DNA from 2 places in the Bradyrhizobium symbiodeficiens genome. Region 1 is predicted to be linked to the other one. Evidence: predicted binding sites of a transcription regulator. Region 1 holds the regulator's gene; the other holds the start of a gene.
What was found. The regulator PhoB, encoded in region 1, activates phosphate uptake and scavenging genes when phosphate is short. The targets are predictions, from matches to a motif close to TGTCATNNANCTGTCAT.
Positions count from the first base shown of each region.

Region 2: the regulator PhoB is predicted to act here: its motif matches at 3,103-3,119, upstream of CIT39_RS23700 (UDP-2,3-diacylglucosamine diphosphatase).

Region 1 covers NZ_CP029427.2:6,744,085-6,751,566, forward strand. The annotation lists gene CIT39_RS31865 (Hsp33 family molecular chaperone) at 142-1,161, opposite strand; gene argF (ornithine carbamoyltransferase) at 1,335-2,270, opposite strand; gene CIT39_RS31875 (aspartate aminotransferase family protein) at 2,270-3,478, opposite strand; gene CIT39_RS31880 (GcrA family cell cycle regulator) at 3,933-4,445, shown strand; gene phoB (phosphate regulon transcriptional regulator PhoB) at 4,711-5,418, opposite strand; gene phoU (phosphate signaling complex protein PhoU) at 5,442-6,158, opposite strand; gene pstB (phosphate ABC transporter ATP-binding protein PstB) at 6,170-6,991, opposite strand; gene pstA (phosphate ABC transporter permease PstA) at 6,988-7,482, opposite strand, start outside.
Region 2 covers NZ_CP029427.2:5,026,718-5,034,199, forward strand. The annotation lists gene CIT39_RS23690 (threonine/serine dehydratase family protein) at 175-1,158, opposite strand; gene CIT39_RS23695 (glycosyltransferase family 4 protein) at 1,209-2,252, opposite strand; gene CIT39_RS23700 (UDP-2,3-diacylglucosamine diphosphatase) at 2,266-3,078, opposite strand; gene thiD (bifunctional hydroxymethylpyrimidine kinase/phosphomethylpyrimidine kinase) at 3,457-4,257, opposite strand; gene CIT39_RS23710 (Lrp/AsnC ligand binding domain-containing protein) at 4,389-4,634, shown strand; gene CIT39_RS23715 (cytochrome c) at 4,642-5,568, opposite strand; gene CIT39_RS23720 (CHRD domain-containing protein) at 5,724-6,140, shown strand; gene CIT39_RS23725 (cystathionine gamma-synthase family protein) at 6,214-7,482, opposite strand, start outside.

The DNA.
Region 1 (7,482 bases):
GACACAGGCACGGTCCCGTAACCCGGATGAGCCAACGGGTCGGCGCGAAGCGCCGCCCGATGACAGGCTCCGCGGCATCCGGGATCTCTGCGAGTGACGTCCCGGGTATCGCTGCGCTCACCCGGGCTACGGCCTTGCTCGCTACGCGTCCTCGACGCCCGCCTCGGCCGGCGTGAAATCGTACACCGAGCTGCAGAACTCGCAGGTGACGACGACCTTGTCGTCCTTCACCATCGCCGCGCGGTCGTCGGGCGAGAAGCTCTTCAGCATCGAGGCGACCGCATCGCGCGAGCAGGAGCATTGCGCCTTGAGGACCATCGGATTGAACACGCGCACGCCGCGCTCGTGGAACAGGCGGAACAGCAGCCGCTCGCCGGAGAGCTCGGGATCGATCAGCTCGACGTCCTCGACGGTCTCGATCAACGAGCGCGCCTCGACCCAGGCATCGTCTTCCGCGACGCTGTGCACCTCGACGCCATCGGGGGCATCGCCGGGATGCAGATCGGCCTGCCGCGCGCGCTCCGGCGCCTTCGGCAGGAACTGCATCAGCATGCCGCCGGCGCGCCAGCGATGCTTGCCGCCGTCGTTCGAGCGCCACTCCTCACCGACCGCGAGACGCACCTTGGTCGGGATCTGCTCGGAGCGCAGGAAATATTCGTGGGCGGCGTCTTCCAGGCTGCCGCCGTCGAGCGCAACCAAGCCCTGGTAGCGGCTCATGTCGGGGCCCTGGTCGATGGTCATGGCGAGATGACCGTGACCGAGCAGCGCGCCGGAATCCATTCCGGATTTTTGGGCATCGCCGAGGCGCGCGGCGTCGAAGCGCGCATAGGCGCGCAGGCGATCGGGCGCCTGATAGTCCACCACCAGGAACGACACCGGACCGTCGGTCTGCGCCTGCAGGATGAAGCGTCCCTCGAATTTCAGCGCAGAGCCGAGCAGCGTCGTCAGCACGATGGCCTCGCCGAGCAACTTGCCGACTGGCGCGGGATAATCGTGCTTGGTCAGGATCTCGTCGAGCGCTGGGCCAAGCCGCACCAGGCGCCCGCGGACGTCGAGCGCGTCGACCTCGTAGGGCAACACGGCGTCATCGATCGGAACCGCTGATGGCGCGCGAACCGGGCCTTCAGGGCCTGCTTTCATCTCGGGGGATTGGGAAACCATGGGGCGTTATCTGGGGTCGGTGGACAAAAATGGAAGAGGCGCGCGCCCGTTCAATCGTCGCCGGAGCAACGGGCTGCGTAGCCCGGATGGAGCGTCGCGTAATCCGGGGTATTCGCGTGACGTATCGTCGGCCCCGGATTTCGCTGGGCTCCATCCGGGCTTACAATCAAGGGCTACTTCACCGCGTCGAAGCACCAGGCCAGAATGCCCTTCTGCGCGTGCAGGCGGTTTTCGGCCTCGTCGAACACGACCGATTGCGGACCGTCGATCACGTCATCGGTGACCTCCTCGCCGCGATGGGCGGGCAGGCAATGCATGAACAGCGCGTCGGGCTTGGCCAGCGACATCAGCTTGCCGTTGACCTGATAGGGCTTGAGCACGTTGTGGCGGTGCTCGCCTTCCTTGTCGCCCATCGACACCCAGGTGTCGGTGACGACACAGTCGGCGCCGCGCACGGCGGCCTCCGGATCGGTGCCGAGCATGATCGGCGCGCCGGTCGCCTTGATGAAGTCGCGCATAACTTTCTTCGGCGCGAGTTCCGGCGGGGTGGCGACGTTGAGCTGAAACTTGAAGCGCTCGGCGGCGTGGGCCCACGAGGCCAGCACATTGTTGTCGTCGCCGGTCCAGGCCACCGTCCTTCCCTCGATCGGGCCACGATGCTCCTCGTAGGTCATGAGGTCGGCCATCACCTGGCAGGGATGCGACCGCCGCGTCAGGCCGTTGATGACGGGCACCGTCGCATATTCCGCAAGCTCCAGCAGCGCGTCGTGATTGAGGATGCGGATCATGATGGCGTCGACATAGCGCGACAGCACGCGCGCGGTGTCGGCGATGGTCTCGCCGCGGCCGAGCTGCATCTCGGCACCGGTGAGCATGATGGGCTCGCCGCCGAGCTGGCGCATGGCGACGTCGAACGACACGCGTGTCCGGGTCGACGGGCGCTCGAAGATCATCGCCAGCGTCTTGCCTTCGAGCGGCCTGACCGGCTGATGCGCCTTCTGCTTCGCCTTCATGGCGGAGGACGCCGCAAGCATGCGCTTGAGCTCCGACAGCGGCAGCTCGTTGATATCGAGGAAATGCTTCGGAGTTTTGTTGGGGGACTTGCTCATCAGCTTGCCGCCCGCTTGGTCTGGCTGGACGAGATCGCGGAACAGGCGCGCTCCAGCCGCCCGATGCTGTCCTCGATCTCGGCTTCGGTCACGATCAGCGGCGGCAGGAAACGCACGACATTGTCGCCGGCCCCGACGGTGAGCAGCTTTTCATGACGCAGCGCTGCGACGAGATCGCCGGAGGGCACCACGGCCTTGATGCCGATCAGCAGGCCCTCGCCGCGCACCTCGCTGACGATGTCGGGATAGCGGTCGATCACGGAGGCAAGCTTCTGCTTCAGCAGCAGCGACATTCTCTGCACGTGGTCGAAGAAGCCGGGCGCGAGCATGACGTCGAGCACGGCGTTGGCCGCGGAGATCGCCAGCGGATTGCCGCCGAAGGTCGAGCCGTGCGAGCCGGGCCCCATGCCGGCGGCCGCATCCGCGGTCGCCAGAATGGCCCCGATCGGGAAGCCGCCGCCGAGCGCCTTGGCCAGCGACATCACGTCCGGCGTGACGCCAGTGCGCCGATAGGCGAACAGATCGCCGCTGCGGCCCATGCCGGTCTGCACCTCGTCGAAGGCGAGCAGTAGGCCCTTCTCGTCGCAAAGCTGGCGGAGCGCCTTGAGGAAGGTCGGCGTTGCCGAGCGCACGCCGCCCTCGCCCTGGATCGGCTCGATCAGGATGCCGGCGGTGTGCGGACCGATCGCCTTCTTGACGGCCTCGATGTCGCCATGCGGCACCTGGTCGAAGCCTTCCATCGGCGGACCGAAGCCTTCGAGATATTTTGCCGAGCCGGTCGCAGCCAGCGTCGCCAGCGTGCGGCCGTGGAAGGCGCCTTCGAAAGTGATGATGCGATAGCGCTCCGGATGTCCCTTGGAGAAGTGATGATGGCGCACCAGCTTGATCACGCCCTCCAGCGCTTCGGCCCCCGAATTGCAGAAGAACACGAAGTCCGCAAAGCTCTCCTGGCAGAGCCGGTTGGCGAGCTTCTCGCCATCCGGGCTCTGGAACAGGTTCGACATGTGCCAGAGCTTCGTCGCCTGCTCCTGCAGCGCCTTGATCAGATGCGGATGGCAATGGCCGAGCGCATTCACGGCCACGCCCGAGGTGAAATCGAGATAGCGATCGCCATTGGTCGCGATCAGCCAGCAGCCTTCACCGCGCTCGAAGCCGAGGTCGGCTCTGGCGAAAACGGGGAGCAAATGCGGCGCTGCGCTGTTCGTCATGATGTCACTTGAATGTTGCGGACGGTGTGACGCGTGCATTGCGCAACGCACCATCCACCGGCCCGGAAAACGAAACGTGCCGCCTTTTAAGGGCGGCACGCGGGACTATCTTATGCCTGGCAAGACGGGTGTCAATGCCGCCCGGAAAGCCTCGGGAAACGCAGAATCCGTAGTCTTGCGGTGCCGATTTTGCGGGATTTCACCACGGAACATGTGGAAGCGAGTCGGCGGACTCTTGCGCGGGAGTCACGCCATATTGTAGCGTTTGGATTGTCAGATACGACATCTCGTGCAGCGGTTCTGATCTCAAGAGTCCTCATGTACCGGCGTAAACGTTCGGGCGTCAGTCGCGCCCGGCGAGCCCTAAGGGATTCTGGCGGCACGGGTTTTTCGAAGCTTAGCAATCGCCGCATGGGCGCCAGGACGGCAGCCGCGCGACGAGGGAAAGGGTGCAATGACGGTTTTGACCTGGTCCGATGATCGCGTCGAGCAGCTGAAAAAGCTCTGGGAGGCCGGACTTTCGGCCAGCCAGATCGCAGCTGAGCTCGGCAATGTGACCCGCAATGCCGTGATCGGCAAAGTGCACAGGCTCGGTCTGTCCGGCCGCGCAAAGAGCCCGTCATCGGCCGCGCCCCGGCCGCGCAAGGCGCGCCCCGCACAGCACATGATGCGGGTGACCCGCCCCATCGCGCGCGGCAACACCGCGCTGGCCCAGGCCTTCGAGGTCGAGGTGGAGGCCGAGCCGGTCACCTACGACAACGTGGTGCCGATGAGCCAGCGGCTGTCGCTGCTCGAGCTGAACGAGGCGACCTGCCATTGGCCGGTCGGAGATCCCTCCAGCCCGGACTTCTTCTTCTGCGGCGGCAAGGCGCTGTCCGGCCTGCCCTACTGCGCCCAGCACTCGCGCGTGGCGTATCAGCCGGCGGCCGATCGCCGGCGCGCAGCACCTAAGCCGGGGCCGCGGTGAGCTTGCGGATTTAGCTGACTAAGGACGGTGCTGTCACACGACGACGGCGCAACAATCTCGGTGTCATCCCCGCGAACGCGGGGATCCATAACCACAGGGCGCAGTTATTGCGCGAGATGGTCACTCCGAGTCTTCGCCAAACTACGTCCTGTGGTTATCGCGACGGGCGCAAGCGCTCGCGCGGAGATCCCGGGCTCGCGCTGCGCGCGCCCCGGGATGACGGCTGAGATTGCGGCTACAGCGCCAAACGGCAGCCCACAACCCGCTACGCCTGCTCGGCCTTCGCGAAGCGATCGTCCAGCGCGTAGCCGGCGCCGCGGACGGTGCGGATCGGGTCCTGCTCGCGGCCGAGATTGAGCAGCTTGCGCAGGCGGCCGATATGAACGTCGACGGTGCGCTCGTCGATGTAGATGTCGCGGCCCCAGACGCTGTCGAGCAGCTGCTCGCGCGAGAACACGCGGCCGGGATGCTCCAGGAAGAACTCCAGCAGGCGATATTCGGTCGGGCCGAGATCGATCGGCCGGCCCGAGCGCGCCACGCGGCGCTTGTCGCGGTCGAGCTCGATGTCGCCATAGGCCAGCACGGTGGCGAGCCGCTCGGGGCTGGCGCGCCGCAGCAGGCCCTTCACGCGCGCCAGGAGCTCCGGCACCGAGAACGGCTTGACGATGTAATCGTCGGCGCCGGTCGCAAGCCCCCGCACCCGCTCGCTCTCCTCGCCGCGCGCGGTGAGCATGATGATCGGCAGCTGCTTGGTGTCGGGCCGGGTGCGCAGGCGCCTGCACAGCTCGATGCCCGACAGGCCCGGCAGCATCCAGTCGAGCACGATCAAATCGGGGATGTGCTCCTTGAGGCGGGTGTCGGCGTCGTCGCCGCGCATGACCGTCTCGACGTCATAGCCGTCGCCTTCGAGGTTGTAGCGAAGCAGCTCGGTGAGAGCTTCCTCGTCCTCAACCACCATAATGCGTGCGCCCATGGTGTCGTCGCTCCTTAAAGTCTTCAGGTATTCGGGATCGCCGTGGCGAAGGTGGTCATGTCGCCCTTCGGCCGCTTGTCGGTGATCGCCTGGCCCTCGATCATGTAGAACACGGTCTCGGCGATGTTGGTGGCGTGGTCGCCGATCCGCTCGATGTTCTTGGCGCAGAACATCAGGTGGATGCAGAACGAGATGTTGCGCGGATCCTCCATCATGTAGGTGAGGAGCTCGCGGAACAGCGAGGTGCAGATCGCGTCGACCTCCTCGTCGCCCTTCCACACCGCCATCGCCGCCGGCAGATCGTGCGCGGCATAGGCGTCCAGCACCGACTTGACCTGCTGCTGCACGAGGTCGGTCATGTGCTCGAGGCCGCGGAACAGTTTCAGCGGATGGAAATCGGTCTCCAGCGCGGCGACGCGCTTGCCCATGTTCTTGGCGAGGTCGCCGATGCGCTCGAGGTCGGTCGCGACGCGCATCGCGCCGACGATCTCGCGCAAATCCACCGCCATCGGCTGGCGGCGGGCGATGGTGAGCACCGCGCGTTCCTCGATGCGCTTCTGCAGCGCGTCGAGATCGGCATCGATGGTGACGACGCGCTGGCCGAGCGCGACGTCGCGGCGGATCAGCGCATCGACGGAATCGACGATCATGCGCTCGGCGATGCCGCCCATCTCGGCGACCAGGCGCGTGAGTTCCTGGAGGTCGGTGTCGAAGGCCTTGGCGGTATGTTCGGTACCCATGTTCCGTCTCCTCAGCCGAACCGGCCAGTGATGTAATCCTGCGTGCGCCGGTCAGTCGGCGACGTGAAGATCTTGCTGGTGTCGTCGAACTCGATCAGCTCGCCGAGATACATGAAGGCGGTCTTGTCGGAGACGCGCGCGGCCTGCTGCATGTTGTGGGTGACGATCGCGATCGTGTAGTTCTCGGACAGTTCCTGGATCAGCTCCTCGACCTTGGCGGTCGAGATCGGGTCGAGCGCCGAGCACGGCTCGTCGAACAGGATGACTTCGGGGCGCACCGCGACGGTGCGGGCGATGCACAGGCGCTGCTGCTGGCCGCCGGAGAGCGACAGGCCGGAAGCGTTGAGCTTGTCCTTGACCTCGTTCCAGAGGGCGCCGCCGCGCAGCGCCTTCTCGACGCGGTCGTCCATCTCGGACTTCGAGATCTTCTCGTAGAGGCGGATGCCGAAAGCGATGTTCTCGTAGATAGTCATCGGGAACGGCGTCGGCTTCTGGAACACCATGCCGACCCGGGCGCGCAGCAGATTGAGGTCGAGCTTGAGGTCGAGGATGTTGGTCTGGTCCAGCATCAGCTGGCCGGTGGCGCGCTGGCCCGGATAGAGATCGTACATCCGGTTGAAGATGCGCAGCAGGGTCGACTTGCCGCAGCCCGACGGGCCGATGAACGCCGTGACGCGGTTGGCGCCGAGCGTCAGGTTGATGTTCTTCAGCGCGTGGTGCTCGCCGTAATAGAAGTTGAGGTTGCGCACCGTCACCTTGGCGGGCGCCTCGGGCAGCACAGGCGCGTGCGGCAGGCCACCGGACGCGCTCATCGATACGGAAAGATCACTCATTTTGCGGTCCTCTCGGCGCCAAGGATGCGCGCGCCAATGTTCAGGGCAAGCACGGTCAGGGTGATGAGCAGTGCGCCGCTCCACGCCAACTGCTTCCAGTAGGCGTAGGGGCTCTGCACGAAGTTGTTGATGGTGACGGGCAGGTTGGCCATCGTCTTGTTCAGGCCGAGGCTGAAGAACTGGTTCGACAGCGCGGTGAACAGCAGCGGCGCGGTCTCGCCGGCGACGCGGGCGGTGGCGAGCAGCACGCCGGTGATGAGGCCGGACCGGGCCGCACGATAGGCGATCCGCTTGATCACCAGCGAACGCGGCAGGCCCAGCGCCGAGGCCGCCTCACGCAGCGGATTCGGCACCAGCAGCAGCATGTCCTCGGTGGTGCGCAGCACGACCGGGATCACGATGACGGCGAGCGCCAGGCTGCCCGCGATCGCGGAGAAGCCACGCATCGGCACCACCACCGCGCCGTAGATGAACAGGCCGATGATGATCGA
Region 2 (7,482 bases), 1.7 Mb from region 1:
ATTGGAACCGCTGGAGCGCACGCCTCGTCCTTCGAGACGACCGCTGCGCGGTCTCCTCAGGATGAGGCTAATCAGCATCGGTGCCCGTTGAAACTGTCGCCGCGCACTCCGCCCTCATCCTGAGGAGCCCGCCAAAGCGGGCGTCTCGAAGGATGCGCCACGGGGAAACCGCTCTCAGGCCACCAGCTCAGAGAACAGATCCGCGTCGACATTGCCGCCGGAGAGCACGATCACGACGTTCTTCCCGGCGACATCGAGGCGGCCCGCAAGCAGCGCGGCAAGCCCCACCGCGCCGCCCGGCTCCACCACGAGCTTCAGCTCGCGATAGGCGAACGCGACGGCGGCGCCGACTTCCTTGTCCGACGCCGTGACGCCGCGCGCGAGCAGCTTGCTGTTGATCGCAAAGGTCATCTCGCCGGGGATCAGAGCCATCAGCGCATCGCAGATGGTGCGGCCCGCGGGGCCGTGCGGCTCGCGATGGCCGGCGGATAGCGAAATGCCGTGATCGTCGAACGCCTCGGGTTCGGCCACCACGATCTCGGCCAGCGGAAAGCGCGCCTTCACCGCCGTCGCCACGCCCGCAATCAGGCCGCCGCCCGAGGCCGGAGCCACCACGATGTCAGGACTGAGGCCGAGCGTTGCCATGTCCTCCGCGATCTCGCGGCCGGCGGTGCCCTGGCCTGCGATCACGAAGGGATCGTCGTAGGGCCTCACCAGCGTCGCGCCGCGCTTCTCGGCGATGCCACGCGAGATCGCCTCGCGATCGTCCTTGTCGCGATCATAGAGTACGACCTCGGCGCCGTAGGATTTGGTGCGCTCGCGCTTCGACAACGGCGCATCCGCAGGCATCACGATGGTTGCCTGCATGTCGAGGATCTTTGCCGCTGCCGCCACGCCCTGGGCGTGGTTGCCGGAGGAGAACGCGACGACGCCGCCGGCGCGCTTGTCCTGCGGGATCGAGAACACCTTGTTGAAGGCGCCGCGGAACTTGAAGGAGCCGGTGCGCTGGAGCATCTCCGGCTTCAGGAACACTTTTGCACCGACGCGCTCATTGAGCACAGGAAAGGACAACAGCGGGGTGCGGATGGCGTAGGGCGCGATCACGCGCGCTGCGGCGTCGATGTCGGCGGGGCCGATCGGGAGGAGCTGTTCGGTCATGTCAGACCTTATCGCGGCCGGTGAGGCCCGGGCAAGACACCTCCGCGAGATCAGGCGACGAAGCGTGGCTGTTCCGTCCCATTCCGGCCCGGCAGCACCGCGCCAACCGCCAGAATGCTGTCCACGAAAACCCGGGCCGAGGCCTCCCAGGTGTAACTGGCGGCGAATTCGACGCAGTCCTGCCGGGGGACGTCGAGCGCCGCAAAGCAGGCGGTGCGGAGGTCGTGATCCAGCGCGCCGACCGGCGCATCGCCGATCACGTCGCGGGGGCCCTTCACCGGAAAGGCCGCGACCGGCAGGCCGCTCGCGAGCGCTTCGAGCAGCACCAGGCCGAACGTGTCGGTCTTGCTGGGAAACACGAACACGTCGGCCGCCGCATAGATGTCGGCCAATTCCTCACCGTGCTTCTCGCCGAGGAAGATCGCGTCGGGATAGGCCTCTTCGAGCGAGGCGCGCGCGGGGCCGTCGCCGACGATCACCTTGGTCCCGGGCAGATCCAGATCGAGGAAGGCCTCGAGATTCTTTTCCACGGCGACGCGGCCGACCGACAGGAACACCGGCGCCGGCAGGCAGAGGTCGATGGCGCGGGGGTGGAATAGATGGGTGTCGACGCCGCGCGGCCACAGCACGACATTGTCGAAACCGCGCTCGGTCAGCTCGCTGGCGAGCGCAGGCGTCGCCGCCATCACGGCGCGGCTGGGCGCATGGAAGCGGCGCAGCGCGTGCCAGATCAGCGAGCCCGGCACCGGCACGCGGGCGCGGACATATTCGGGAAAGCGGGTGTGGAAGCTGGTCGTGAACGGCAGCTTGCGCTGGCGGCAATAGCGGCGGACCATCAGGCCGATCGGCCCTTCGGTCGCGATATGGATGCTGTCCGGTTGCGCCTCCGCGATCAGCTTCGCAATTCGCGCCGGGCGGGGCATCGCTAGGCGCACGTCGCGATAGCTCGGCATCGCAAAGGTTCGGAACGATTGCGGCGTCAGGAACTCGAATTCGACGCCGAGGCTTTTGCCGGCGTCGGCAAGCTTGGTCAGCGTCCGAACCACACCGTTCACTTGCGGGTGCCAGGCGTCGGTCGCGACCAGGATGCGCATCAGGCGGTCTCCGTCATGCAGCTCTGGCTGCGACCTGCGGGACGGCTGCCGGCTTCTGCAAATGATCCGCCCAGGTGATAATCTCGAAATGACCGTCGTCGTGCTCGACCAGCGCCGTGCAGCTCTCGACCCAGTCGCCGCAATTCATGTAGCGGATGCCGCCCTCGTCGCGGATCACGGCGTAGTGGATGTGGCCGCAGATCACGCCGTCGGCGTCGTAGCGTCGCGCCTCTGCGGCGAGCGCCTGCTCGAACGCGCCGATGTAATTGACGGCGTTCTTGACCTTCTGCTTGGCCCATTGCGACAGCGACCAATAGGGCACCTTGAACAGGCGGCGGAAAAAGTTGACGAAGCGATTCATCTGGATCGCGAAGTCGTAGGCCTTGTCGCCGAGATGGGCGAGCCAGCGCGCGTTCTGCACTACGAGATCGAAGATGTCGCCGTGGATGACGAGATAGCGCTTGCCGTCCACGCCGGTGTGGACGGTGTTCTCGACCACGTCGATGCCGCCGAAATGCGTGCCGTAATAGTTGCGCAGGAACTCGTCGTGATTGCCGGGGATGTAGACGATCTTGGCGCCCTTGCGCGCCTTGCGCAGCAGCTTCTGCACCAGGTCGTTGTGGGATTGCGGCCAGTTCCAGCTCGATTTCAGCGCCCAGCCATCGACGATGTCGCCGACCAGATAGATCGTGTCGGCATCATGGTAGCGCAGGAAGTCGAGCAGAAGATCGGCTTGAGAACCGCGGGCTCCGAGATGAACGTCGGAGATGAACAACGTGCGAAAGCGCCGCTCCGGGCTCTCGTCACTCACATCGTAACTTCCCATGCGCCAGCCTGTAACAAATGTCCCGTGACAGGGGGATGACAGATTGAACCCTTGAGGCACCTTCAGATACGAATCAAACCTTGCCTCGCCCTCCCCGCGAATATCAGTCGCATGCGACAATCAGGCGACATGGCGCCGCAGGGGGGCTCCAGGGCGCACCTTTTCACGAATGTCGCTTTGCACAGCTGAGCGCACGCCGCGTCCTTCGAGACGACCGCTTCGCGGTCTCCTCAGGATGAAGCTAAGCAGCACCGGTTTCTGTGAAACTGCGGCCGCACATTCCGTCCTCATCCTGAGGGCCCGCCAACGGCGGGCGTCTCGAAGGATGACAGCTGGCGAAATTGCTTCCGCGGAAGCTCCGCGTCAGTAAAATCCGCGTCAGTAAAACTTGTGGAAATGATGGATCGGGCCGTGGCCGTGGCCGACGCTGAAGCGGTCGGCGGCTGCGATGGCCGCGCTGATCCAGGCCTTCGCGTTGCGTACGGCAGGCTCCAGACCCTCGCCCTTGGCCAGCCCCGCCGCGACCGCCGAGGACAGCGAGCAACCGGTGCCGTGGGTGTTGCGCGTGGCAACACGCGGCGCCGCGAGCGCGATCGTGCCTTCGGACGTGACGAGATAGTCGGTGCTCTCTCCGCCCTCGCCGTGGCCACCCTTGATCAGGACCGCGCGGCAGCCGAGCGCCAGCAGGCGATGCCCCTGGCTTTCGATCTCGGCCTCGCTCACCGCGATCTCCTCGTCGAGCAAAGCTGCGGCCTCCGGCAGATTCGGCGTGATCACTGAGGCCATCGGTATCAGCCTTGTGCGCAGGGCATCGACGGCCTCGGATGCGAGCAAGCGGTCGCCGGAGGTCGCCACCATCACGGGATCGAGCACGACATGCTTCGGCTTCCAGCGCGACAGCGCGGCCGCGATCGCATCGATGCTGGCGACCTGGGCGACCATGCCGATTTTCACCGCGCCGACGTCGAGATCGGAGAACACCGCATCGATCTGCGCGGTGACGAATTCGGCCGGCACCGCCTGAATGCCGGTGACGCCGCGCGTGTTCTGCGCCGTCAACGCCGTGATGGCGGAGGCGCCATAGACGCCCAGCGCGGCAAAGGTCTTCAGGTCGGCCTGGATGCCGGCCCCGCCGCTCGAATCGGAGCCGGCGATGGTGAGTGCGACCGGGGTCGTCATGGGCAGATTTTCAGCGTTTTCGGGACCATGGTCCGTCCTACCGCGCGCGCCGGGTGACAAGCAAGTTCGCTTGCTAATTCCGGCCGGTTTTGGCCTATTAGCCGGAAGAATACGCTTTCGGAGTGCCCGCGATGGTTCCTTTTTTCGTCCAGATCAAATGCAAGCTCGGCCAGTCCTATACGGTCGCCAACGCGCTTGCCGAAGCCGAGATCGCGTCCGAAATCTACTCCACGGCCGGCCAATACGACCTTCTCGTGAAGTTCTACGTCGACAAGGACACCGACATCGGCCATTTCGTCAACGAGAAGGTGCAGGTGCTGCCGGGCATCCAGGACACCCTCACCATCATCACCTTCAAGGCGTTCGGCGCCAGCTAGCCCGCAGCTAGCCGGCGTCCTTGCGCTTTGGCCGCGGCGGACCGTCCACCGGCGGCAGCGATTTGAGGTAGTCCGCCATCGCCGCAAGATCCGCGTCGGACAATTGCGAGGTGTTCTTGATCACACGCGTCATCGCGCCGCCGACGCTGTCGCCGTCGGGCAATTCGCCGGTCTTGAGGAAATAGGCGATATCCTTCGCGCTCCACTCGCCGAGGCGCTTCTGCGTGATGTTGGGCACCCAGCCCTCGCCTTCCGGATTCGGCCCGCCGGCAAAGCGCTGGCTCGAGATGATGCCGCCGAGTGCATTGCGCGGGCTGTGGCATTCGGCGCAATGGCCAAAACTGTTGACGAGATAGGCGCCACGATTGAATTGCGGCGACCTGGTGCCGTCGGCGACAAAAGGCTTGTCGTCCATAAACAGCAATTTCCAGATGCCGATGTTGCGGCGGATGTTGAAGGGAAAGCCGACGTCGTGGTCACGTACCTTGCCGGTCACGGGCGGAAGCGTCTTCAGATAAGCGAAGAGATCGAGCACGTCCTCGCGCCTGGCATGCTGGTACGATGTATAGGGAAACGCGGGAAAATAATGCTGCCCGCCCGGCGAAACCCCGCGCATCACCGCGTTGACGAAGTCGGCGTCGGTCCATTCGCCGATGCCGTCGTTCGGATCGGGGGAGATGTTCGGCGCGTAGAACGTTCCGAACGGCGACTTGATCGCGACGCCGCCGCCGAGCCTGACACGATCGGGCTGGTTGGGCGTGGCATGGCAGGACGCGCAGCCCCCGGCGTTGAACATCGCCTCACCGTTGGCAAGGTTTGCCACATGGGCCGGCGCTTTGCCCACGGCTGCCACCACCGGCGCGCTGAGCCACCAATAGACGCCGGCAGCAATGGCCGCGGCGAGCAGCCCTGCGAGAATTGTTCGTTGCAACATGCCGATCCATTCACTCGTCGCGGCTAACCTAAGACCGATGTCGTCGCGGCTCCAGCCACGAAGAATTTAGCCCGCCCTGGCCGAAAACGGGAATAAACTGAAATGCCGGCTGTTGGAAGTTTGGCAGCCCGAACGGGTTCAACAGGGAGAATGCCATGAACAAGACCGTCATTGCCGCCGTAGCGCTCGGTGCCGTTGCTTTTGTGAGCCCGGCCAGCGCCGAAAAGCTGAAAGCAACGCTCGACGGCAAGTCCGAAGTGCCGGCAACGACCAGCAGCGGCACCGGAACCGCCGATCTGAACTATGATGCCGCCAGCAAGAAGCTGTCCTGGACCGTCACCTATTCCGGGCTCTCCGGACCCGCCACCGCCGCGCATTTCCACGGGCCTGCCGAGGTTGGCAAGAACGCCGGCGTGGCCGTTGCGATCCCGAATGCGGCCGCAAGCCCGGTCAAGGGCGAGGCGACCCTCACCGATGCGCAGGCCGCGGACCTGCTCGGAGGCAAGTACTACATCAACATCCACACCGCGGCCAATCCGGGCGGCGAGATCCGCGGTCAGGTGACGAAGTAAGCCGCAACGCTGCTTCCTTGCGTGTAAGGCCCGGCGCAGGAGGGGGCGTCCGGCCTTTTCGATTCGATCGCGCCTAAGCCGCGTTCAGCGCCTGCGCGAGATCGGCGATCAGATCGGAGGGGTTCTCGATGCCGATCGACAGCCGGATCGTGGAATCGAGCACGCCGATTTTTCGGCGGATGTCGGCGGGAACGCCGGAATGCGTCATGGTCGCGGGCAGGCTCGCGAGCGACTCGGTGCCACCGAGGCTTACCGCCAGCTTGATGATCTGCAGCGCATTGAGGAATTTGACCGCAGCGTCCTTGCCGCCGACGATGTCGAACGAGAAGGTCGATCCCGCCCCCTGGCATTGCCGCGCGAACACACGGCCCGCGGGTGATGCCCCCTCGTGATGACCGAGATAATGGACCTTGGCGACCTTGGGATGATCGCGCAGGAAGTCCGCAACGAGGCGCGCATTGCTGTTGGCCTTCTCCATGCGCAGGCTCAGTGTCTCGAGCGAGCGGCTGATCATCCAGCAGGAATGCGGATCGAGCTGGGTGCCGATGGCGCCGCGCAGCGCCTTGATGCCTTTCATGATCGCCTTCGAGCCGAGCGCTGCACCCGCGATCAGGTCGGAGTGGCCTCCGACATATTTCGTCAGCGAATACAGCGACAGGTCCGCGCCGTGCTCGATCGGCCGCTGAAACACCGGCCCGAGTAGCGTATTGTCGCAGGCGATGATCGGCGTGTCGCCTTGCGCCTTTCCGATGGAATCGGCGATGCGGCGGATCATGGCGACATCGACCAGGCCGTTGGTCGGGTTGGCCGGGGTTTCGATCAGGATCATCGAAACACGGCCCTTGGCCATGGCCTCGTCCGCCGCCTGCTTGACGGCCGCTTCGTCAATCCCGTCAGCGAAGCCGACGGCGCCGATCGACAGACGCGCCAGGGTGTTGGTCAGCAGCGTTTCCGTCCCGCCATAGAGCGGCTGTGAATGCAGGATGACGTCGCCGGGGCGGACAAAAGCCAGGATCGTGGTCGCGATCGCCGCCATGCCGGATGAGAACAGCCCGCAGCTCTCGGTACGCTCGTAGATCGCGAGCCTGTCCTCGACGATCTCGCTGTTGGGGTGATTGAAGCGCGAATAGACCAGCCCCGCGCCCATACCTTCCGGCGGCTCGCGCCGGCCGGCGACGAAATCGAAGAAGTCCTGGCCGTCATCAGCCGTCTTGAACACGAAGGTGGACGTCAGGAACACCGGCGGCTTGATGGCGCCTTCCGACAGCTGCGGATCATAGCCATAGGTCAGCATCAGCGTTTCCGGATGCAGCATGTGATTGCCGATATGCGTTTTCGACGG